Regions from separate parts of the Streptomyces sp. NPDC052301 genome, predicted to be linked through region 2. Evidence: riboswitches for the same ligand, from Rfam matches in the RefSeq annotation. Region 2 holds a riboswitch; each other region holds the start of a gene.
What was found. Region 2 has a riboswitch for S-adenosylmethionine ahead of ACIHEJ_RS04500 (amino acid ABC transporter permease). Riboswitches for the same ligand answer to the same signal wherever they lie in the genome.

Region 1 (7,585 bases), on a different contig from region 2:
CGCCGACGAGCGTCACCCCATCGAGGCCTCCCCGGAGGTCCGTGCGAAGGTCCACGCGGACTTCCGCCAGGGTGCCGCCGAGTCGGTGATCGGCCGTCGCAAGCTGGTCCGCAACACGATGTTCGGCGCGCTGGCCCTGGTGCCGCTCTCCGGCGTCATGCTGCTGCGCGACCTCGGCCCGCTGCCCGGCACGTCCCTGCGCCACACGCTGTGGGCGAAGGGCAAGCGCCTGGTCAACATGAACACGAACCTGCCGCTGCGTCCCGAGGACGTCGCCGTCGGCTCCCTCACCTTCGCCAAGCCGGACGGCCTGGAGGAGACGCAGGAGGAGTTCCAGACGGAGATCGCCAAGGCCGCCCTGATGATCGTCCGGCTGCAGCCGGGCAACATCAAGGACAAGCGCGAGCTCGACTGGTCGCACGACGGCATCGTCGCGTTCTCCAAGATCTGCACCCACGTCGGCTGCCCGATCTCGCTGTACGAGCAGCAGACGCACCACGTGCTGTGCCCGTGCCACCAGTCCACCTTCGACCTCTCCGACGGTGCCCGAGTGATCTTCGGCCCCGCCGGCCACGCCCTGCCGCAGCTGCGCATCGGCGTGGACAGTGAGGGTTACCTCCAGGCGCTCGGCGACTTCGAGGAGCCCGTCGGTCCTGCATTCTGGGAGCGCGGATGAGTACTGCAGCGAACGAAACGCCCCGCTCTCGCGGGAAGGCACCGGCCGGCGAGCGCGTCGCCGACTGGGCCGACGGCCGGCTCGGGATCTACTCCCTGGCCAAGTCGAACATGCGCAAGATCTTCCCCGACCACTGGTCGTTCATGTTGGGCGAAGTGTGCATGTACAGCTTCATCATCATCATCCTGACGGGTGTCTATCTGACGCTGTTCTTCCACCCGTCGATGAACGAGGTGGAGTACCACGGCTCGTACGTCCCGCTGCAGGGACAGCTGATGTCCGAGGCGTTCAGCTCGACCCTGCACATCTCCTTCGACGTGCGCGGTGGTCTGCTCATGCGGCAGATCCACCACTGGGCCGCGCTGATCTTCCTCGCGGGCATGTTCGCGCACATGATGCGCGTGTTCTTCACCGGCGCGTTCCGCAAGCCGCGTGAGATCAACTGGCTGTTCGGCTTCCTGCTGTTCGTCCTCGGCATGTTCACCGGCTTCACCGGTTACTCGCTCCCGGACGACCTGCTCTCCGGCACCGGTGTCCGCTTCATGGAGGGCGCGATCCTGTCCGTGCCGATCGTCGGCACGTACCTGTCGTTCTTCCTCTTCGGCGGTCAGTTCCCCGGACACGACTTCGTCGCCCGGTTCTACTCGATCCACATCCTGCTGCTGCCGGGCATCATGCTCGGGCTGATGGTGGGCCACCTGATCCTGGTCTTCTACCACAAGCACACGCAGTTCGCGGGTCCCGGAAAGACCGAGAAGAACGTCGTCGGCATGCCGCTGCTGCCGGTGTACATGGCCAAGGCCGGAGGCTTCTTCTTCCTGGTCTTCGGTGTCATCGCGGCCATCGCGGCGGTCGCCCAGATCAACCCGATCTGGGCCATGGGCCCCTACCGTCCGGACCAGGTGTCCACCGGCGCCCAGCCCGACTGGTACATGGGCTTCTCCGAGGGCCTGATCCGCTTCATGCCGGGCTGGGAGATCAACTTCTGGGGCCACACGCTCGTCCTGGGCGTGTTCATCCCGCTGATGATCTTCCCGCTGGTCCTGGTGGCGATCGCGGTCTACCCGTTCATCGAGTCGTGGATCACCGGCGACAAGCGCGAGCACCACATCCTGGACCGCCCGCGCAACGCCCCGACGCGTACCGCGTTCGGTGTCGCCTGGATGACGGTCTACCTGACCCTGCTGATCGGTGGCGGCAACGACCTGTGGGCCACGCACTTCCACCTGTCGATCAACGCGGTCACCTGGTTCGTCCGGATCTTCGTCTTCGTAGGCCCGGTCGTCCTGTTCATCGTCACCAAGCGGATCTGCCTGGGTCTGCAGCGGCGTGACCGCGACAAGGTGCTGCACGGTCGCGAGACCGGCATCATCAAGCGGCTGCCGCACGGTGAGTTCATCGAGGTGCACGAGCCGCTCAGCCAGGAGCAGCTGCACACCCTCACGGCCCACCACCAGTACGAGCCGGCCCAGATCGGACCGGCGGTCGACGAGAACGGGGTCGAGCGCAAGATCCCGTCCTCGGAGAAGCTGCGGGCGAAGCTGTCCAACGCCTACTACGGCGAGGACAACCAGATCCCGAAGCCGACCGTCGATGAGTACAAGGAGATCACGAGCGGCCACGGCCACCACTGATCCCCGCGTCGCCACGCCACGCTGAAGGGCCCCGTCCGGGTTGCGGACGGGGCCCTTCGCCGTCTCCGGGGATCGATAGGGTGGGATCAACCACTGATTTGGTACGACACCCAGGAGCGGCTGATGAGCGCTGTGACCCCCGCTGGAGGCGACACCGCGGCGGGCCGCTCCTGGCCCGCCCTGCTGAACGGCCTGCTGGACGGGCACGACCTGTCCGCCGACGACACCGCATGGGCGATGGACCGGATCATGCGCGGCGAGGCGACCGACGCGCAGATCGCCGGGTTCGCGGTGGCGCTGCGGGCCAAGGGCCAGACGGTGGAGGAGATCACCGGTCTGGTCCGCACGATGTACGAGCACGCGAACGTGATCGAGGTGCCCGGCCGCACCGTCGACATCGTCGGCACGGGCGGCGACGGGGCGAAGACGGTGAACATCTCCACCATGTCCTCGCTCGTCGTCGCCGGCACGGGCGCGAAGGTCGTCAAGCACGGCAACCGGGCCGCGTCCTCGGCGTCCGGCTCGTCCGACGTCCTGCAGAGACTGGGCGTCAACCTCGACCTGACGCCCCGCCGGGTGGCGGAGGTCGCGGAGGAGGCCGGCATCACCTTCTGCTTCGCCGTGAAGTTCCATCCGGCGCTGCGTCATGTCGGCGCCGCACGCGGCCAGCTGGGCATCCGGACGGTGTTCAACCTGCTCGGCCCGCTGACCAACCCGGCGAAGGTGCGGGCGCAGGCGGTCGGTGTGGCCGTGGCGCGCGAGGCACCGATCGTCGCGGGGGTGCTGGCCGAGCGGGGCAACTCCTCGCTGGTCTTCCGGGGCGACGACGGCCTGGACGAGCTGACGACGACGTCCACCTCCCGGGTCTGGGTGGTCCGGGACGGCAAGGTCTCCGAGGAGTCCTTCGACCCCCGGGACGCCGGGCTCGACCTGGTCCCGGTGGAGGCGCTGCGCGGTGGCGAGCCGGCCCACAACGCGGAGGTCGCCCGCCGCCTGCTGGACGGCGAGCAGGGCCCCGTGCGCGACGCCGTCCTGCTCAACTCCGCGGCGGCCCTGGTCGCCCTGGACCCGACGGACGCCCCGCTCGCCGACCAGCTCCGCGCCGGCATGGCGAAGGCCGCGGAGTCCATCGACTCGGGCGCGGCGAAGCGGGTGCTGGAGCGCTGGGTGGCCGTCAGCAACGCGTGACACCGGGCGGCGTCCGCGGCTCAGGCCGCGGACGCGTTCGGGGCCGTCGGCCGCAGGGGGTGCGGGAGTAGAGTGAAGACGTGGTGGCTCTCCCGCGGCCGCTCCGGTTCGGCGCGCGGCGTCCGGGAGGACGGACCGCGAGGAGCGAGGCATGATCCACTCAGCCGATGTCCGCGAGTGGCGCAACCACGACGTGATCGACCCCAGGGGCCGCAAGATCGGAGCCCTGGAGGCGGTCTACGTGGACACCACCACCGACACACCCGCCATGGTGACCGTCCGTACCGGGATGCCGACCCGGCACCGGCTCGTCTTCGTCCCCCTCGACGAGGCGACCCTCGGGCCCGGCTACGTGCAGGTGGCCCATCCGCGCGGGCAGGTGCGGAAGGCGCCGTCCATCGGCGTGGACGACGTCCTGCCGGTCGAGCGGGAACACGAGATCTTCGAACACTACGACAGGCCCTACCAGGCCGGCGCCGACCAGGGGCGCCGTCTGGCGCGCGGCTGACCGGCCCGGTCGGAGGATGTGGTGACCATGGTGCTCTTCCTGCTCCTGATCATCGTGGCGATCATTCTGGGGCTCATCGGCGTGGCGGCGCACGGGCTGTCCTTCCTGTTGTTCGTCGGCGCGGTGGTCCTCGTCGCCGATCTGGTGCTGTTCGGTGTGCGCTGGTCGCGGCGGTCACGCCGGCACCACGTCGTCCGGTGACGGCGACGCCGGGCGGTGTCCCGCGATCCGGACACGGGTTGCGGGCCGCTGATCGGTTCGCGTAGGTTCCTGCCCAGGTCATGAGTGACAGTCATGAGGCCCCGGCCGACTGTCCGGCAACCCTCCGTCCGTGGCGGGGTGCCCCGGGTGAAGACCAGGTCGTAGGCAGCGAGGTCTACGGCAAGCGCGGACCCCTCGCGCGCTTCTGAGAGCGCGGGACCAGGGGTCCTGGTCGTTCGAGGGAGCCTTCCGTGAGCAAGCGAATGCGATAGGGCCGCAGAGCCCCGCCTCCGCATCCCCTTTTCCTTCACTTCACCGCGCTCGAGCCACGTCCGCTCGCGCGGTGGTGTCACCTTGCCCACGGGAGTTCACCCATGTCCGTCTTCACCGCTGCCGCCGATCAGTCCGTCTGTGCCCCGCTGGCCGTCCTGGGCCGGGACGTCACCGTCCCGCTCGTCACCGGCGGCGAGGTCACCTACGCCGCGCTCGACTACGCGGCCAGCGCCCCCGCCCTGCAGCGCGTCTGGGACGACGTCGCCGCCTACGCGCCGTACTACGGCAGCGTGCACCGCGGCGCCGGCTACCTCTCCCAGCTCTCCACCGACCTGTTCGAGAACGCCCGCGGGACGGTCGCCGACTTCCTCGGCTGCCGCGCCGACGACCAGGTGATCTTCACCCGGTCCACCACCGACTCCCTCAACCTCCTGGCCCGCGTCCTGCCCGCCGACTGCCAGGTCTTCGTCTTCGAGACCGAGCACCACGCGTCCCTGCTGCCCTGGCAGGACGCCCACGTGACCTGCCTCGACGCCCCGCGCACCCCGCAGCAGGCCGTGAAGACCCTGGAGCGGGCCCTCGCCGACCGCCCTGTGTCCATCGAAGGGGCCCAGCGCCCGGCCCTGGTGTGCGTCACCGGCGCCTCCAATGTCACCGGTGAGCTGTGGCCGGTGCGCGAACTGGCCGCCGCCGCCCACGCCCACGGCGCCCGGATCGTCCTGGACGCCGCCCAGCTGGCGCCCCACCACCCGGTGGACATCGGTGACCTGGACGTCGACTGGGTCGCCTTCTCCGGCCACAAGCTGTACGCCCCCTTCGGCTCGGGGGTGCTGGCCGGCCGCGCCGACTGGCTGCGCGCGGCCGAGCCGTACCTCGCGGGTGGCGGCGCCAGCCGCAAGGTCACCCGGCGCACCGACGGGGGAGTGGACGTGGAGTGGCACGAGAGTGCGGCCCGCCACGAGGCCGGCTCCCCGAACGTGATCGGCGCCTACTCCATCGCCTCGGCCTGCAAGGCCCTCACCGACGCCGGCTGGGACACACTGGTCGCCCGTGAGCAGCACCTGATCACCAGGGTCCGCGAGGGCCTGGCCGAGGTCCCGCAGGTCCGGATCCTCTCCCTCTTCGGCGACGACGCCCCGCGCGTCGGCGTCATCTCCTTCGTCGTCGAGGGCTGGAACAGCTCCCACTTCGCCGCCGCCCTCTCCGCCGAGTACGGCATCGGTGTCCGCGACGGCCTCTTCTGCGCCCACCCCCTGGTCCGCACCCTGCTCGGCACCGACCCGCAGACCCAGGGCGAGTGCGGTGCCCCCGAGGCGGCCCCCGGCGAGAAGTCCCTGAACGCCATCCGGGTCAGCTTCGGCGCGGGCACCCCCGACGAGCACGTCGAGCGCTTCGTGACCGCCGTGCGGGAACTGGTGACCCAGGGCGCGAAGTGGACGTACCGCACGGAGGACGGCCGCTGCGTCCCGGCCGTGTGACGGCTGGGCGAAGCACGGCGGACGGTGCCGCATACACTCCCCCAGGGCCTGTCTGACAGGCCCGGGCAGCAGTTGATCCAGGGGGAGCACCACGTGCACGCGCTGCGCGCAACCGACCCACGACGCGTCGGCCCGTACGAAGTCCTCGGCAGACTCGGCGCCGGCGGCATGGGCGAGGTCTACCTCGCCGAGTCGCGCACCGGACTCCGGCTCGCGGTGAAGGTCGTACGGACCGAGCACGCCGAGGACCGCACCTTCCGCGCCCGGTTCCGGCACGAGGTGCGCGCCGCACAGACCGTCGGGGGCGCCGGCACCTTCGCGGCCCGGGTCGTGGACGCCGACACGGAGGCCGAACGGCCTTGGATGGCAACGGAGTTCGTGCCCGGGCCGAATCTGCGCGACGCCGTCCTCGACCACGGCGCGCTGCCCGAGCAGGCGGTCCGCGTGCTCGCCGCCGCGCTCGGTGAGGCGCTCGCCGCCATCCACGCGGGCGGCCTGGTCCACCGCGACCTGAAGCCGTCCAACATCCTGCTCGGCCCGGACGGGCCCCGCGTCATCGACTTCGGGATCGTACGGGCCCTGGAGGCGACCTCGCTGACCCGCACCGGAGCCGTCGTCGGCTCGGTCGGCTACGTCTCCCCGGAGCAGATCCGTAACGGCGGCCAGGTCGGCCCGCCCAGCGATGTCTTCTCCCTCGGCGCGGTCCTCGCCTATGCGGCGGCCGGCCGGGAGCCCTTCGGCGAGGGCCAGGACTCGGTGATCCTGCTGCGCATCCTGACCCGTGACTTCGACCTGTCCGGCGTACCGGAGGGGACACGCCCGCTGGTGGCGGCCTGCCTGCACGAGGATCCGCTGAAGCGCCCGCTGCCGGCGGACGTGGTGGCGGGCGCCGGCTTCACCCGGCAGACCCTGCGCGTCGCCGTGCACCCCGGCTGGTACGGCCCCGCGGCGCGACCGCAGCCGGCCCCCGACCCCCGCCCCAGCGGCGTCGAGTACCTCGCCCCGGCCACGGAGCCACGGACCGCCGAACGTCCGCCCGCCGTACCCGCCACGCACACCACCGCCCTCTCCCAGCTCTCCCGTCCCCTCGGCCCCATAGCCCCCGGCCGGCGCCGGCTGCTGAAGGTCCTGGGCAGCGGGGCCGTGGTCGTGGCCGGGGCGGGAGCCGGTGACTGGCTCTGGCGGCGCATGACCACGGCGGAGAGCAGCGGCAGCTCGCCCGTGCAGGAACGGCAGGGGCGCATGGACGGCGTCGAGGGCACCAGCCGCTCCGCCGTGCTGCGCTGGCAGTACGACGTCGGTGGCATCGGCGGCCTGGACGGACCTTGCTGCGCGCTGTCCCCGGACGGCTCCGTCGTCTACGTCGGGACCTCGGGCGGCGTGCTGCACGCCGTCTCCCGCGACGGCTCCCGGCGCTGGAAGGTCCGGCTCGGCGACGACGTCGACACGCCCGTGGCGACCCGGCACGGTGTGTACTGCGTGGTCGGCTTCCACGCCGACGACGTCCGCCGGCTGACCGCCGTGAACCTGTCGGGCAGCCCGCAGTGGACGCACGAGCTCGGCGAGCAGGCGTACGCGGTCCCGGTCCTGCTCGGTGACGACGTGCTCGTCTCCGTCGGCGGCACGG
Region 2 (7,585 bases):
TGCCGGCGAGGTTCTCGTAGTTGTCGTCGAAGTTCCAGGTGCTCTTCTTCGGCACCACGAAGGCGAGGTTGTCCTGCCGGTAGGAGGCGAACTCGTACTTCTTCTTTCGCTCCTCTGTGTCGGTGACGTTGGAGAAGGCCACGTCGACCTTCCCGCTGTCGATGCCGACGAAGAGGTTCTCCCAGGTGGAGTTCTTCACCTCGGGCTGGAGGCCGAGGACCGCGGCGACCAGGCGGCCGAAGTCGGGCTCCGCGCCGGTGAGTGTCTTCTGGTCGCCGCCCACGTAGGCCAGCGGCGGGAAGCCGGCCGGCAGGGCGCCGATGCCGACCTCCAGCTTGCCGCTCTTCTTGACGGCGGCGGGCAGTTCGGCGCTGATGGACTTGACTTCGGAGACGTTGATGGAGGTCTGCTGGGCGGCGCCGTTGGAGACCTGGCCGATGACGACCTCGCCGGACTTGGCGGCGCTGTCGGTGGAGGTGGCCGCGTCGCTGTCGCCACCGCAGGCGGCGAGCCCGGTGGCCAGGGAGGCGACGGCGGTCGCCGCGGTGATGCCGCGTATCAGGCTGCGTCGGGTGAACTGGGTGGACATGGCCGTTCCTTGTCGCTGGAGGTGATGAGGGTGGCGTGGGGGGAGGTCTGAAAGGTGCGGCGGGTCAGAGGACCTTGCTGAGGAAGTCCCTGGTCCGCACGTGGCGCGGCTTGTCGAGGACCTCGGAGGGCGGGCCCTGCTCGATGATCTTGCCGCCGTCGATGAAGACGACCCGGTCGGCGATCTCGCGGGCGAAGCCGATCTCGTGGGTGACGATGAGAAGCGTGGTGCCGCTGGTCGCCAGGTCCTTGATGACGGCGAGGACTTCGCCGACGAGTTCGGGGTCGAGGGCGGAGGTGGGCTCGTCGAAGAGGATGACGCCGGGGCGCAGGACGAGGGCGCGGGCGATGGCCACGCGCTGCTGCTGGCCGCCGGAGAGCTGGCGCGGGTAGGCGCCGGTCTTGTCGCCGAGGCCGACCCGGCCGAGCAGTTCGCGGGCCAGCTCCTGGGCCTCGGACTTGCCGAGCCTGCCAGTGGCGACCGGGGCGGCGGCCACGTTGTCCAGGACGGTCAGGTGCGGGAAGAGGTTGAAGTTCTGGAAGACGAACCCGATCCGCCCGCGCTGGGTGAGGATGGCCCGCTCGCTCAGCTCCTTGAGCCGCTCGCCCTGCCGCTTCACGCCGATCAGCTCGCCATTGATGCTGACGTAGCCGGTCTCGGGCTTCTCCAGGTGGTTGATGACCCGCAACAGGGTGGACTTTCCGGAGCCGGAGGGGCCGAGGATCACGGTGACCTCGCCGGGGCGGACGGTCAGGTCCACGCCGTCCAGCACCCGATGGGTGCCGTACCACTTGTGCACGTTGTGCACCTCGACGGTGGCGGCCTCGACGTCCGCCAGGGCCTCGATGGTGTCGGCGGTCATACGGCGGCCTCCCGGCGGATGCGCTCCCGCAGGCCGGTGAGCCCGATGCGGAGCTTCTGCAGCGGCGTCGGCGGCAGGCCGCGGGTGGCACCGCGGGCGTAGTACCGCTCGACATAGAACTGGACGACGGAGACGACGCTGGTCAGGATCAGGTACCAGACGGTGACGACCAGCAGCAGCGGCACGATGTCGCCGGGGTAGGTGGAACCCATGGTCTGCGCGGAGCCGAACAGGTCCAGCAGGGAGACGTAGAAGACCAGCGAGGTGCCCTTGATCAGGCCGATGAGCTGGTTGACGTAGTTCGGGATGATCGAGCGCAGCGCCTGCGGAAAGACGATCTTCCGGAACTGGTAGCCCTTCGGCAGGCCCAGCGCCGCCGACGCCTCGTGCTGACCCTGGTCGACGGACAGGATTCCGCCGCGAACGACCTCGGCCGCGTAGGCGGCCTCGTTGAGGCTGAGGCCGATCACGGCGACGACCATGTCGGTGGCGAGCTTCGACTCGTCGAAGGAGAAGAAGGCCGGGCCGAAGGGAATGCCGACGCTCAACGTCTTGTACAGGGCACTGAAGTTGTAGAGGAAGATCAGTACCACGATGAGCGGGATGGAGCGCAGCGCCCAGACGTAGGTCCAGCTGACCGCGCGCAGCACGGGGCTCTTCGACAGCCGGGCCAGGGCGAGCACGATGCCGCCGATCAGGCCGAGCACCGCGCTGTAGGCGGTGACTTCGAGGGTGATGAGCAGGCCGTCGAGGATGGTGGGGCGCAGGAACCAGTAGCCCCAGCGGTCCCACTGGTAGAAGGGGTTGGAGACCAGTCCGTGCACGAACTGGGCGACCAGGACGAGCACCACCGCGGTGGCGATCCAGCGTCCGGGGCGCCGCAGCGGCAGAACTCGCTGGGCAGTGAGGGCTTTCGATGGTTGGTCGGCGGTCGGCGCCTCGGGGAGGGTGACGGTGGCGCCAGGGGGTTCACTCATGGTGGGCTCCGGCTGGGTCGGACACCCCGGAAGCGTGGCGGCATGCGGGGGCGCACACGACGGCGAGGTAACAGGGGCGGGGAGGACAACGGCACACCGCAGGGGCGGTGTTCGTCAGGGATTGCGGGGGCTGCGGGGAGGTGTCAGCCCCGACAGCGGGCACAGCCCGGTGCGGTACACAGTGCGCTGTTCACGCGGAGCAGATCGACGGCGCGATCGGCGACGAGAGGGTTCGGGTACGGCTGTACGCAGCCCTGGGAGCGGCGCGTGGCCGTCCTGAGAGCTGCGTACATGGCGTCACCATCACTGTTCCGGCCCGTGTGGGCCTCGCGCTTACCGAAACGTCTTCGGTCCGGTCGTCACCTGGGGCACCCCACCGCGGAGCGAGGGTTGCCGGTCAGCAAGCCAGGGCTTGTCGCTGACACTCATGACCGTTCTGGGCCGTAGTTAAGACAATTGCCCGAACGAATGTCAACGCCGGTCCACCAGGTGGAACGGCTAACGGGCCGCGTGTGCTGCCCAGTCCAGGATCTGGACGGCCGCTCCGGCGGCCTCCAGGCCCTGGCAGCGGGCGTGGTGACGGCGTTCGATGCCGTCGAGGTCGAGGTGGCCGCCGAAGGCAGGGTGGGCGGCGAGCCGGCGGGCGTAGGCCCACAGGGTCGGGTGGTCGGCGATGCGTTGGACGGCGGAGGCGTCGAGGTGGTTGCGGTGGACGGTGTCGAGCTGGACCAGGGCGACCCACAACTCGACGTCGGCGGCGGTGATTTCGTCGCGGATCAGATACGTGCGTCCTTCGAGCCAGCGTTCCAGGGCCCCAAGCGTTTCGAGCAGCATGCCAAGTGCCGTGTCACGTTCCACCGGCGCGCCACCGGCCGATCCGGCGTGCTGCGCGGCCTGTTCGATGCCCTGAGCGCACATCCGCTCGACGGCCTCGATCTCCGACTCGGCGCCGCACGGGTAGAGCGAGGGGCGGTCGCCGCCAAACCGGCGGTCGAGGTCGCGCATGATGTCCGGGGCGTGGGTGCTGACGATCCGCCCGGACCAGTCGTCGCTGAGCACCGGCGCGACGGCCGGACCGGGGTACCGGTGGGCGCTGGCCTCGTACAACGGACGCAGGACGGAGTGGCCGCCCTCGGGGCAGTCGGGGACCGCGGGCAGGAAGGTGGCCGGACAGACGGTGTCGAGGCCGAGCAGGCTGTGGGTGACGGCGAGGCGCAGGCCGCCGGGACAGGCGGTCGACAGATGGAGGCGGTAGCGGCCCGGAACGGCGTAGTGGCCGCTGCGCGCGTCCCGGCCGATCCGGCCCCGGAAGGCGGGCGCGGGTCGGTCGGCGGCGTGGGCGGCCAGCGGTGTGACAGTCATGACTCTCCCCGGGAGCGGGCGCGGACGTACGCGCGGCGGAAGCGACGTCGGGTGCGGGAGCGGAGCTCTCCCGTACGCACCGGACGGCACGACGCCCGAGGGCGTCTCCGGTGCGGGATGGGCGCGGCTCAGCCCTGGGGGTTGATAGCGCTGCAGACACGCAGCAGATCGATGTGACGGCGGGAGGTCAGAAGAGGCGAACGGCTCACTCGGACGGTGACCGACTCCAAGCGCCTCATAATTTCCCTACCTACTCACTAGGATTCCCTCAGTGAGTGTCGATCCGACCGACATCGGCGTCAAGAGGGCCGTCCCGCATCGCGGACGCCCCGATGGACGGCGGCCCTCCTCGACACGGTCACCACACGTTTCCCACTGCAACCGTCGGGACGCGGCGACGGTGTCGAGTCGGCGTGGATGACGTGCCGACGAGCTGCGTGCTCACCGCAGAAGGCCCAGACGAAAGGGCCCGCAGGCTCTCGCCCCAGCCCGAAGAACGCACCATCCGGTATCTCCAGGTCGAGGCCGGCCACCGCGGTGAAGCCGTCCTCGTACGTCTTGCGCAGGCCCTCGACCCGCAGCGGGGGCGGACTCCCGCCGCTCCGGAAAGTGGAAGCGGCGGGAGTCGCGAGCGGGTCACCCGGGGGAAGCGATCCAGCCGTGGGAGGATCAGGCCCGGAAAGCGGGTCAGCCATGGAACTGGTTCGCGGGCACCGGGAGCCTGTAGTGCTCACGCAGGGTGGTGCCTTCGTACTCCTCACGGAACAACCCCTTGCCGCGCAGGATCGGCAGCACGTGCTCGACGAAGGCCGCCAGGCCCCACGGCAGCGCGGGGGCCATGATGTTGAACCCGTCTGCCGCACCGCCCTCGAACCAGGCGATGATCGTGTCCGCCACCTGCTCGGGTGTGCCGACGAACTCGAAGTGGCCGCGTCCGCCCCCGAGCCGGGAAATGATCTGCCGGACCGTGAGCTTCTCGCGCACCGCGAGATCGATGATCAGGTCGGAACGGCTCTGCGAGCCCTCCAGCTTCGGCCTCGCCAGGATGAATTCCGGCAGCGGTTGATCGAGTTCGAAGACCGACGCCTCGGTCTCGAACACCGCGGCCAGCTGACGCAGCCCGTACTCCGGCACGCGCAACTCGTCGAACTGCCGCGCAAGCGCCCGGGCCTCCTCCTCGGTCGAGCCGATGTACGGGACGATGCCCGGCAGGACGATGACACCGTCCGGGTCGCGCCCCGAGGCCCTGGTCCGTGCCTTGATGTCCGCGTAGAAGCCGGCCGCACGCTCGTACGTCGTGTGCGCGGTGAAGATCGCCTCGGCATGGCGGGCCGCGAAGTCCTTGCCGTCCTCCGAGGAGCCGGCCTGGACGAGCAGCGGGTAACCCTGCGGCGGGCGCTCGACGTTGAGCGGGCCGGCCACCTTGAAGTACGTGCCCTCATGGCCGAGCCGGTGCAGGCGTGCGGGGTCGGCGTAGCGTCCGGCGGCCTTGTCCGCGACGACGGCCTCGGACTCCCAGCTGTCCCACAGCGCCTTGGCGACCTTCAGGAACTCGTCGGCGCGGGCGTAGCGCTCGGCGTGGCCGGGGCGGTCGTCGAGGCCGAAGTTGGCCGCCTCGTCCGCCCCTGCCGAGGTGACGATGTTCCAGCCGGCGCGGCCGCCGCTGACGTGGTCGACGGACGCGAGCCGGCGGGCGAGGTTGTAGGGCTCGTTGTACGTCGAGGACACGGTCGCGATGAGGCCGATCCTGCTGGTCGCCTGGGACAGCGCGGTCAGCAGGGTCAGCGGCTCGAGCTGGCCGGGCGGGCGGAACTCGCCGGTGCCGATGAGGGCCGGGCCGTCCGCGAGGAACAGCGAGTCGAACTTGGCGCTCTCGGCGAGCTGTGCCAGTTCGATCCAGTGCCGTAGGTCGAAGTCGGCGCGGGGATTGCTGTGCGGGAGCCGCCACGCCGCCTCGTGGTGGCCCGCTTCCATGAGGAAGGCGTTGAGGTGGAGCCTCCTCCGTCCCGCGCTCATGAGGTGACCTTGAGCTTGGAGCTGTCGTAGCCGGCCGGGAGGAGGTTGTCGACGATCGACGGGACGTCGACCTTCTTGGAGATCTGACCGGCCTCCAGGAAGGCGTCGGCGAGCTTCTGCTCCAGTTCGATGTCCGACTGCTCCACCGGAGTCACCCGGTTCGAGTAGGCGGCCAGGGACGCCTTGGCGTCATCCAGCGGGATGCCCTGCTCCTTCGACAGCGCCTGCGCGTATTTGCCGGGGTTCTTGACCGCCCAGGCGAACTCTCGCGACAGCCTCTTCAGGACGTCCGTCAGAGCCGCACGCTTGGTCTTGTCCTTCAGTGACGTGTCGCTCGCGACGTAGTAACTGCTCGTCTGGTCGATCGGCGGGAGGCCCTTCACCAGGATCCGCGCGCCGTTCTTGACCGCGATCGCCGACTGCGGGTTCCAGATCGACCAAGCGTCCACCTTCCCGGTGTTGAACGCCGTCGCGCCGGCCGCCGGATCGAGGAAGACCAGCTTCACGTCCTTGGGGGTGAGACCGACGCTCTTCAGCGCGTTCAGGGCCAGACCGTGGGCCGAACTGCCCTGCGGGACAGCGATCTTCTTGCCCTTGAGGTCGGCGGCCGTCTTCAGCTGCGAGCCCTTCGGCACGATGATGTTCTCATTCGACTGGGTGGGCGTGAGCGAGCGGTTGACGGCCACGACCTTGAAGCCGTACTCCTTCGCGGCGCCGGTGATCGGCGGTACGTCGCCGACGCTGCCCAGGTCGATGTCGCCCGAGGCGGCGGCCTGCACCAGCGGCGGACCGTAGGTGAACCGGGCGAACTTCACCTTGTAAGGCGCGCTGTCGAACACGCCGGTGACCTTCGCCAGCTCCTGGCTGCCGTCACCGCCGTTGTCGCCGATGGTGAAGGTGTACTTGCTCCACTCGGGGTGCTTGGCATCACTCGCGTCGACGGCGTTGCTCAGCGGCGCGGCGGTGTCCGACGACGATCCTCCGCAGGCGACGAGGGTACTCGCCAGAGCGAGCGAGCCGACTGCGCCGATGAGTCTCGTGGTTCTCTTTCGCATGGGTGTCGTGCTTTCTGTGCTGGGTGAGGGTGTTCGGACAGTCAGTGCTGGCCGGCCAAGCCGAGGTCTTCCAGGAGCCGGGCGCGCAGTTCCTCGCGTGCGACGCTCGCCTCGCGGTCCGCGGCGGTGAGGTGCACCTCGTGCGAGGTACCGATGCGGCCGTTGCTCATGACGACGATGCGGTCCGCCAGGGCGATCGCCTCGTCGACGTCGTGGGTGACGAGCAGCATGGCCGCCTGATGCTTGGTCCGCAGCGCGCGTACGAGGTCGTGCATGCGCAGCCGGGTGATGGCGTCAAGGGCGGCGAACGGCTCGTCGAGCAGGACGAGTTCGGGCTCGGAGACCAGCGCCCGCGCGAGTGAGACCCGCTGGGCCTCACCGCCGGAGAGTTCCTTGGGCCATGCCTTCTCGCGGCCCGCGAGGCCGACCTCGGCGAGCACGTCGCGGGCCCGCTGCTCCGCGTCGGCGCCGTGCAGGCCGAGCGTGACGTTGCGCAGGACCCGCTGCCACGGCAGCAGCCGGTCGGCCTGGAAGACGATCGCACGCCGGGCCGGGACCTCCACGCGCCCGCCGTCGGGCCGGTCCAGTCCGGCGAGCAGCCGCAGCAGGGTGCTCTTGCCGCAGCCCGAAGGACCGAGCAGGATCACCAACTCCTCGTCGTCGATGATGAGGTCGAGGTGGTCGAGCACCACCCGGTCACCGAACTGACGGACCACCTGCTCGA
Region 3 (7,585 bases), on a different contig from region 2:
CCAGTTCCTCGTACGCCCCGGCCTCCCGGGACAGCACCAGCGCACAGCCCTGGTCGGAGACGACCGGGATCTCCTTGGCGACCAGGTTCATGCCGTCCCGGATGGGATTGACCAGGGCTACGTCGGCGAGCCGGTAGGCGGCCAGGGAACGTGCGAAGTCGTCCTTGACGTGCAGCACGACCGGGGTCCACCCGGGCGTGCCGTAGGACGAGTTGATCTCCTCGGCCACGCGCTGCACCGCCGCCGTGTACTCCCGGTAGACGGCGAGGTCCTGCCGCGACGGATACGCGAACGCGATGTGCACCACCCGCTCGCGCCACTCGGGATGCTCGTCCAGCAACTGCCGGTACGCCAGCAGGCCGCGCACGATGTTCTTCGACAGCTCGGTGCGGTCGACCCGGACGATGCTCTTGCGCCCCTCGCCGATCTCCGCCCGCAGCGCCGCCATCCGCTCCTCGACGTCCGGCTCGTGCGACCGGGCCCGCAGGAAGTCGCCGTCGGCGCCGAGGGAGTGCACGCCGACCTCCGTACGCCGGCTCCCGCGCAGGTGCTCGACGTGCCGGGGCGCCCCCGACGGCCAGGCCACGCGGTAGTCCTCGGGGTCCAGGCCCTCCGCGCACTTCATGAAGGCCGTCGCCCACCGCCAGGTCAGGAACGCCACCCGGTCCGCGCCGAGCATGCCCGCCAGCAGCTGCTCGCGGATGTCCTCCGGCAGCAGCCCGAAGTACTCCGCGGGCGCCCACGGCGTGTGCGAGAAGTGGCCGATGCGCAGGTCGGGGCGGAGCTCCCGGAGCATTCCGGGCACCAGGCACAGGTGGTAGTCCTGCACCAGCACCGCCGCGCCCTCGGCCGCCTCCTCGGACAGCGCCTCGGCGAACGCCCGGTTGTAGGCCTCGTACGACGCCCACTGGCGCCGGAACTCCGCGTCGAACACCGGCTCCAGCGGGGTCTGGTAGAGCATGTGGTGGACGAACCACAGCACCGAGTTGGCGATGCCGTTGTAGGCGTCCGCGTGGACGGCGGCGTCGATGTCCAGCATCCGCACCCGCTGCCCGCCGCTGTCCCCGGCCGGCAGCAGCCCGCCGTCCGCGCGCCGCACCGCCTCGCGGTCGCCGTCGCCGAGCGCCGCGCACACCCACACCGAGTCCGCGTCGGAGCCGATGGCCGACAGTCCCGAGACCAGCCCGCCGCCACCCCGCCTGGAGCGCAGCGAGCCGCTCTCGTCCACCGTGTACGTAACCGGGCCGCGGTTGGACGCGACCAGCACCTCAGCACCGTGCCTGGAAGCCATGGTCCTCAACCTAGCCCGGCCCGGAAACGCTCAAACGTACGGCTACGCCCGGCACGCGGACGTATACGACCGGAGACGGCCGGTTCACGCCACCTTGCGCTCGGCGTACTCCGCGATCTCCACCATCGGCGGCCGCTCCTCGGTGTCCACCGAGTAGGTGCGCGGCTCGAAGCCGTCCGCGCCCCGCTCGAACTGGGTCAGCGACGGCCGGACCAGATGGCCCCGGGCCAGCCGCAGCTGGGCCGTGCGGTAGATCGCGGCGGCCATCCGGCCCAGCGCCTGGCCGTCCTGGTGCCGGTGCTTGCGGACCCCGACGTCGACCTGGGCCAGCGCCTCCAGTCCCACCAGGTGCAGCGCGTCCACCAGCATGCCGAGCTCCACCCCGTACCCGACGGGGAACGGCAGCTGCTCCAGCAGGGAGCGGCGGGCCGCGTACTCACCGCCCAGCGGCTGCACGAAACCGGCCAGCTGCGGCCAGTGCATGTTCAGCAGCGGGCGGGCCATCAGCTCGGTGACCCGGCCCCCCTGCCCGGCCGCCCCGCCCAGCGGACGGTCGTACATCGCCTTGACCAGCTGCACGTCCGGTTCGGTGAGCAGGGGGCCGACGATCCCGGAGACGAAGTCGGCGGAGAACTCCTTCAGGTCGGCGTCGATGAAGCAGAGGATGTCCCCGCCGGTCACGAGCAGCGAGCGCCACAGGACTTCACCCTTGCCGGGGACGGCGGGAACGCGCGGCAGGATCTCGTCCCGGTGAACGACCCGCGCGCCCGCGGCGGCGGCCACCTCGGAGGTGCGGTCGGTGGAGCCGGAGTCGACGACGACGATCTCGTCGACGAGCGGAGTCCGTTCCACGAGTTCGTGGCGGATGACCGTGACGATGTCGCCGACCGTCTCCTCCTCGTCGAGGGCCGGCAGCACGACGCTGATCGTCTGGCCGCTGCGCTGCTTGGCGGACACCAGGTGGTGGAGAGGGCGGTCGGTCACGGACCAGGAGCGGGTGGCCAGCCAGCGCTCGACTTCTTCCAGCACGGTCTGCGGCTCCTCACTGTTCGTGATCACAGGGCGTGACCGTGTGATCCATCTCGCGGTTCGGACGACTATCTCAACTGTCCTGGCCTTCGGTTACAGTCTTGAACAACGCCGGTGACCATCGCATGTCGGGGGTCGAGAGGCGTTCACAACCGCATACAGCTCATCCAGAGGGGCAGAGGGAAACGGCCCGATGAAGCCCCGGCAACCCTCCAGTCGGTACTCGTAGATCGGCCCGATCAGGCGCGATCGCTCCGCGAGGCTCCCGGCTAGGGAAGGTGCCAAATCCGTCTCACGGCGAAGTGCGTCGTGAGGAAGATGAGGAGAAAGGGCCTCGCCTCCATGGCTGTGCAGACAGTTGCAAGCACCTCCGGTTCCACCGTCGATCTCGGTCCCGCCGCCGCCCTGAGCTGTCGTGAGTGCGGTCACCGGGTACCCCTCGGCCCCGTGTTCGCCTGCGAGGAGTGTTTCGGCCCGCTGGAGATCGCCTACGACTTCTCCGCGTACGACACCGAGGAACTGCGCCGGCGCATCGAGGCGGGCCCCGCGAACATCTGGCGGTACGCGCCGCTGCTGCCCGTCCCCGCCGACGTGGCCGACAAGCCCAACATCAACCCGGGCTGGACCAAGCTCGTCAAGGCCGACAACCTCGCCGCCGAGCTGGGTGTCACCGGCGGGCTGTACGTGAAGGACGACTCCGGCAACCCGACGCACTCCTTCAAGGACCGCGTCGTCGCGCAGGCCCTCGAGGCCGCCCGCGCCTTCGGCTTCACCACGCTCTCCTGCTCCTCCACGGGCAACCTGGCCGGTGCCGTCGGCGCCGCCGCCGCCCGGGCCGGCTTCCGCTCCTGCGTGTTCATCCCGCACGACCTGGAGCAGGGCAAGGTCGTCATGGCCGCGGTGTACGGCGGTGAACTCGTCGGCATCGAGGGCAACTACGACGACGTGAACCGCTTCTGCTCCGAGCTGATCGGCGACCCGGCCGGCGAGGGCTGGGGCTTCGTCAACGTCAACCTGCGGCCGTACTACGCGGAGGGCTCCAAGACCCTGGCGTACGAGATCTGCGAGCAGCTCGGCTGGCGGCTGCCCGACCAGATCGTCGTCCCGATCGCCTCCGGCTCCCAGCTCACGAAGATCGACAAGGGTCTGCAGGAGCTGATCGAGCTGGGTCTGGTCGAGGACAAGCCGTACAAGATCTTCGGCGCCCAGGCCGAGGGCTGCTCGCCGGTGTCGACCGCCTACAAGGCCGGCCACGACGTCGTACGCCCCCAGAAGCCGAACACCATCGCCAAGTCCCTCGCCATCGGCAACCCGGCCGACGGTCCCTACGTCCTGGACATCGCGCGCCGCACCGGCGGTGCCGTGGAGGACGTCACGGACGAGGAAGTCGTCGACGCCATCAAGCTCCTGGCCCGCACCGAGGGCATCTTCGCCGAGACGGCGGGCGGGGTGACCGTCGGTGTCACCCGCAAGCTGCTCAAGGACGGCGTGCTGGACCCGGCGAAGACCACGGTCGTCCTCAACACCGGCGACGGCCTGAAGACCCTCGACGCGGTGGCCGGCACCGGCCTGACCGCCACCATCCGCCCGACCCTGGACTCCTTCCGAGAGGCTGGCCTCGCATGAGCGTGACCGTCCGCATCCCCACCATCCTGCGCACCTACACCGGTGGTCAGGCCGAGGTCGCCGCCCAGGGCACGACCCTCGCCGAGGTCATCGAGGACCTGGAGAAGAACCACACGGGCATCGCGGCCCGGGTGCTGGACGACCAGGGCAAGCTGCGCCGTTTCGTCAACGTGTACGTCAACGACGACGACGTCCGCTTCGAGCAGGGCCTGCAGACCGCCACTCCGGACGGTGCCGGCGTCTCGATCATTCCGGCGGTCGCCGGCGGCTGATCATTACCTTGGGTAACTTCGGTTACCGATGGTGCATTGAATTGCCCCCTCCGTGAGAGAAGCGGAGGGGGCAATTCAGTGTGATTGAGCGCGGTAGAGTTGGGGAACGCGCTCCCGGTCGGACCGGTCGGGAGCCCTGTATTCATGCCGCAGGCCCGACAAGAAGTAGCCAAAGTGCGCGGGTTCTATGCGGCTTTTGTGGCTTTTATGGGGCCCGACTTGCCCTGACTGTGCATGAATTTTCGCCACATTCCGGACCGCTCGCGTCCAGAATTCTCGTCCGATTGACCTGTTGCAGACGGCAGTTGGACAGATACATTCAGCCGCGGTCGACGCGTTCCGGCGCACGCCCCCGTCGATGGGGGGTGAGGTCTGACCCGGGTCCGCGAAGTGTGGATCTGTGCAAGGGCCAGTAATAGGGGAGTTAGGCATGGCTCAGGGCACCGTCAAGTGGTTCAACGCGGAGAAGGGGTACGGCTTCATCGCGGTCGACGGTGGTGCGGACGTCTTCGTCCACTACAGCGCCATTCAGATGGACGGCTACCGCACCCTGGAAGAGGGCCAGCGGGTGGAGTTCGAGATCTCGCAGGGCCAGAAGGGCCCGCAGGCCGACATGGTTCGCCTCAGCGCCTGAACGTTTCTTGTCGACGAAGGGCCCGCACCGGCACAGGGTGCGGGCCCTTCGCCGTGCCCGGGGCCGCTCCGCGCCCGGGCGTGTTCGCGGGCGGCTGAGCGCCCCTCCGGGAGGGCGGAGGCGCTTGCACTCGACCATGCCGAGTGCTAATCATTGCGTTAGCACTCTGAAGGTGAGAGTGACAAAGAAGGACCGGGTCGGTGAGGCCCGCAGGCCACGTGGGGCAAGGAACCACAGGCCGGCGAGCCGTCCGTCGCGGGCGCGGGCGCGGTCCGAAGGAATCACCCCCAGTCCTGGAGGGACCACTTCACATGGCCAAGATCATCGCGTTCGACGAGGAGGCGCGGCGCGGCCTCGAGCGCGGCATGAACCAGCTCGCGGACGCCGTCAAGGTGACGCTCGGCCCCAAGGGTCGCAACGTCGTCCTCGAGAAGAAGTGGGGCGCCCCCACGATCACCAACGATGGTGTCTCCATCGCCAAGGAGATCGAGCTCGAGGACCCGTACGAGAAGATCGGCGCCGAGCTGGTCAAGGAAGTCGCCAAGAAGACGGACGACGTCGCCGGTGACGGTACGACCACCGCGACCGTGCTCGCCCAGGCCCTGGTCAAGGAAGGCCTGCGCAACGTCGCCGCCGGCGCCAACCCGATGGCTCTGAAGCGCGGTATCGAGAAGGCCGTCGAGGCCGTCTCCGCCGCCCTGCTGGAGCAGGCGAAGGACGTCGAGACCAAGGAGCAGATCGCCTCCACCGCGTCCATCTCCGCCGCCGACACCCAGATCGGCGAGCTCATCGCCGAGGCCATGGACAAGGTCGGCAAGGAAGGCGTCATCACCGTCGAGGAGAGCAACACCTTCGGCCTGGAGCTCGAGCTCACCGAGGGTATGCGCTTCGACAAGGGCTACATCTCCGCCTACTTCGCGACCGACATGGAGCGCATGGAGGCGTCGCTCGAGGACCCGTACATCCTCATCGCCAACTCCAAGATCGGCTCCGTCAAGGACCTGCTCCCGCTCCTCGAGAAGGTCATGCAGTCGGGCAAGCCGCTGCTGATCATCGCCGAGGACGTCGAGGGTGAGGCCCTGTCGACTCTGGTCGTCAACAAGATCCGCGGCACCTTCAAGTCCGTCGCCGTCAAGGCCCCGGGCTTCGGCGACCGCCGCAAGGCCATGCTCGGCGACATCGCCATCCTCACGGGCGGCGAGGTCATCTCCGAGGAGGTCGGCCTCAAGCTGGAGAACGCGACCCTGGACCTCCTGGGCCGCGCCCGCAAGGTCGTCATCACCAAGGACGAGACCACCATCGTCGACGGTGCCGGCTCCTCGGAGCAGGTCAACGGCCGCGTCAACCAGATCCGCGCCGAGATCGAGAACAGCGACTCGGACTACGACCGCGAGAAGCTGCAGGAGCGCCTGGCGAAGCTCGCCGGCGGTGTCGCGGTCATCAAGGCCGGTGCCGCCACCGAGGTGGAGCTCAAGGAGCGCAAGCACCGCATCGAGGACGCCGTCCGCAACGCGAAGGCCGCCGTCGAGGAGGGCATCGTCGCCGGTGGTGGCGTGGCCCTGCTGCAGGCCTCCCAGGTCTTCGAGAAGCTGGAGCTCGAGGGTGACGAGGCGACCGGCGCCAACGCCGTGAAGCTCGCGCTGGAGGCCCCGCTCAAGCAGATCGCCGTCAACGGTGGTCTCGAGGGTGGCGTCGTCGTCGAGAAGGTGCGCAACCTGACGGTCGGCCACGGCCTGAACGCCGCGACCGGCGAGTACGTCGACATGATCGCCGAGGGCATCATCGACCCGGCGAAGGTGACCCGCTCTGCCCTGCAGAACGCCGCCTCCATCGCCGCGCTGTTCCTCACCACCGAGGCCGTCATCGCCGACAAGCCGGAGAAGGCCGCCGCGCCGGCCGGCGGCGGCATGCCGGGCGGTGACATGGACTTCTGATCGACCTGACGGTTGATCGCCTGTCCTTCGGACCGAGGGCGGTACGTCCAGCTTCTGGCTGGGGGTGCCGCCCTCGGGCTTTCGCGGTGGGTTCAGTCGGCGTACTCCTTCAGCATCTCGGTGTCGAGGGTGATGCCCACCGGAGGCGGCAGCTCGACGGTCGCACCCCAGGGGCGGGTGGAGCACTGCAGGTAACGCCCGTCCTTCGGTTCGCTGTACACGCTGACCGTGCTGCTGTCGCGGTCGATGAGGAGGTAGACGGGGATCTCGGCCGCCGCGTAACCCACGGGCCTTTCGATGCGGTCACGCTGGTCGGTGTCGCGGTCGTGGGAGGTGATCTCCACGGCCATGAGGGCGCCGTCGGTCGAGGACCAGTTGCCGTGCCCCCTGAAGTGGCCTACGGGTGCGAGGAAACCGTCCGTGATGGCGCGGCCCTTGCGGTGGGCCTCGGCCTTGACGCCCCTCTCGGGCATGAGGTTCAGCTCGGGGCGCTGCTGCATGCACTGACGTAGCAGCCACATGAAGATCTCGCCGTGGTTGCCGTCCGGCATGGCCTTTACGACCACCTTTCCGTTGATGTACTCAAGCCGCACGGTTTCGGGGGCGGCCTCGGCCAGCTCCTCGAACTCCTCGACATCGAGCGGCCCGTGCCGGATGCACAGCTTCCCGCCGAGGAACTCCAGCGGGTTCCGCAGCTCCCTGGGAGCCCTGCGGACAAGTTCCTCGAAGTCCTCGAGGGACATCTGCGGGCGTTCTTCGGTATCAGGGGTCATGGCGTCGCCTCCTCCCCCTCCATCGT

Region 1: linked by a shared signal. The riboswitch ahead of ACIHEJ_RS12470 (aminotransferase class V-fold PLP-dependent enzyme) and the one ahead of ACIHEJ_RS04500 (amino acid ABC transporter permease) in region 2 are both predicted to bind S-adenosylmethionine.
Region 3: linked by a shared signal. The riboswitch ahead of thrC (threonine synthase) and the one ahead of ACIHEJ_RS04500 (amino acid ABC transporter permease) in region 2 are both predicted to bind S-adenosylmethionine.

What each region holds. Positions count from the first base shown of each region.
Region 1 is NZ_JBIUBE010000004.1:322,851-330,435, forward strand. Features, by position in the region: gene ACIHEJ_RS12445 (Rieske 2Fe-2S domain-containing protein) at 1-676, shown strand, start outside; gene ACIHEJ_RS12450 (cytochrome bc complex cytochrome b subunit) at 673-2,310, shown strand; gene trpD (anthranilate phosphoribosyltransferase) at 2,434-3,498, shown strand; gene ACIHEJ_RS12460 (PRC-barrel domain-containing protein) at 3,650-4,006, shown strand; gene ACIHEJ_RS12465 (hypothetical protein) at 4,028-4,207, shown strand; SAM riboswitch class IV at 4,284-4,400, shown strand; gene ACIHEJ_RS12470 (aminotransferase class V-fold PLP-dependent enzyme) at 4,582-5,958, shown strand; gene ACIHEJ_RS12475 (PQQ-binding-like beta-propeller repeat protein) at 6,052-7,585, shown strand, end outside.
Region 2 is NZ_JBIUBE010000002.1:187,950-195,534, forward strand. Features, by position in the region: gene ACIHEJ_RS04490 (transporter substrate-binding domain-containing protein) at 1-589, opposite strand, end outside; gene ACIHEJ_RS04495 (amino acid ABC transporter ATP-binding protein) at 654-1,451, opposite strand; gene ACIHEJ_RS04500 (amino acid ABC transporter permease) at 1,448-2,428, opposite strand; SAM riboswitch class IV at 2,753-2,861, opposite strand; gene ACIHEJ_RS04505 (glutathione S-transferase C-terminal domain-containing protein) at 2,927-3,790, opposite strand; gene ACIHEJ_RS04510 (putative leader peptide) at 3,919-4,029, opposite strand; gene ACIHEJ_RS04515 (LLM class flavin-dependent oxidoreductase) at 4,478-5,806, opposite strand; gene ACIHEJ_RS04520 (aliphatic sulfonate ABC transporter substrate-binding protein) at 5,803-6,861, opposite strand; gene ACIHEJ_RS04525 (ABC transporter ATP-binding protein) at 6,903-7,585, opposite strand, start outside.
Region 3 is NZ_JBIUBE010000006.1:440,297-447,881, reverse strand. Features, by position in the region: gene ACIHEJ_RS19740 (trehalose-6-phosphate synthase) at 1-1,291, opposite strand, end outside; gene ACIHEJ_RS19735 (glucosyl-3-phosphoglycerate synthase) at 1,376-2,320, opposite strand; SAM riboswitch class I at 2,481-2,645, shown strand; gene thrC (threonine synthase) at 2,663-3,946, shown strand; gene ACIHEJ_RS19725 (MoaD/ThiS family protein) at 3,943-4,218, shown strand; gene ACIHEJ_RS19720 (cold-shock protein) at 4,649-4,852, shown strand; gene groL (chaperonin GroEL) at 5,164-6,786, shown strand; gene ACIHEJ_RS19710 (Uma2 family endonuclease) at 6,879-7,559, opposite strand.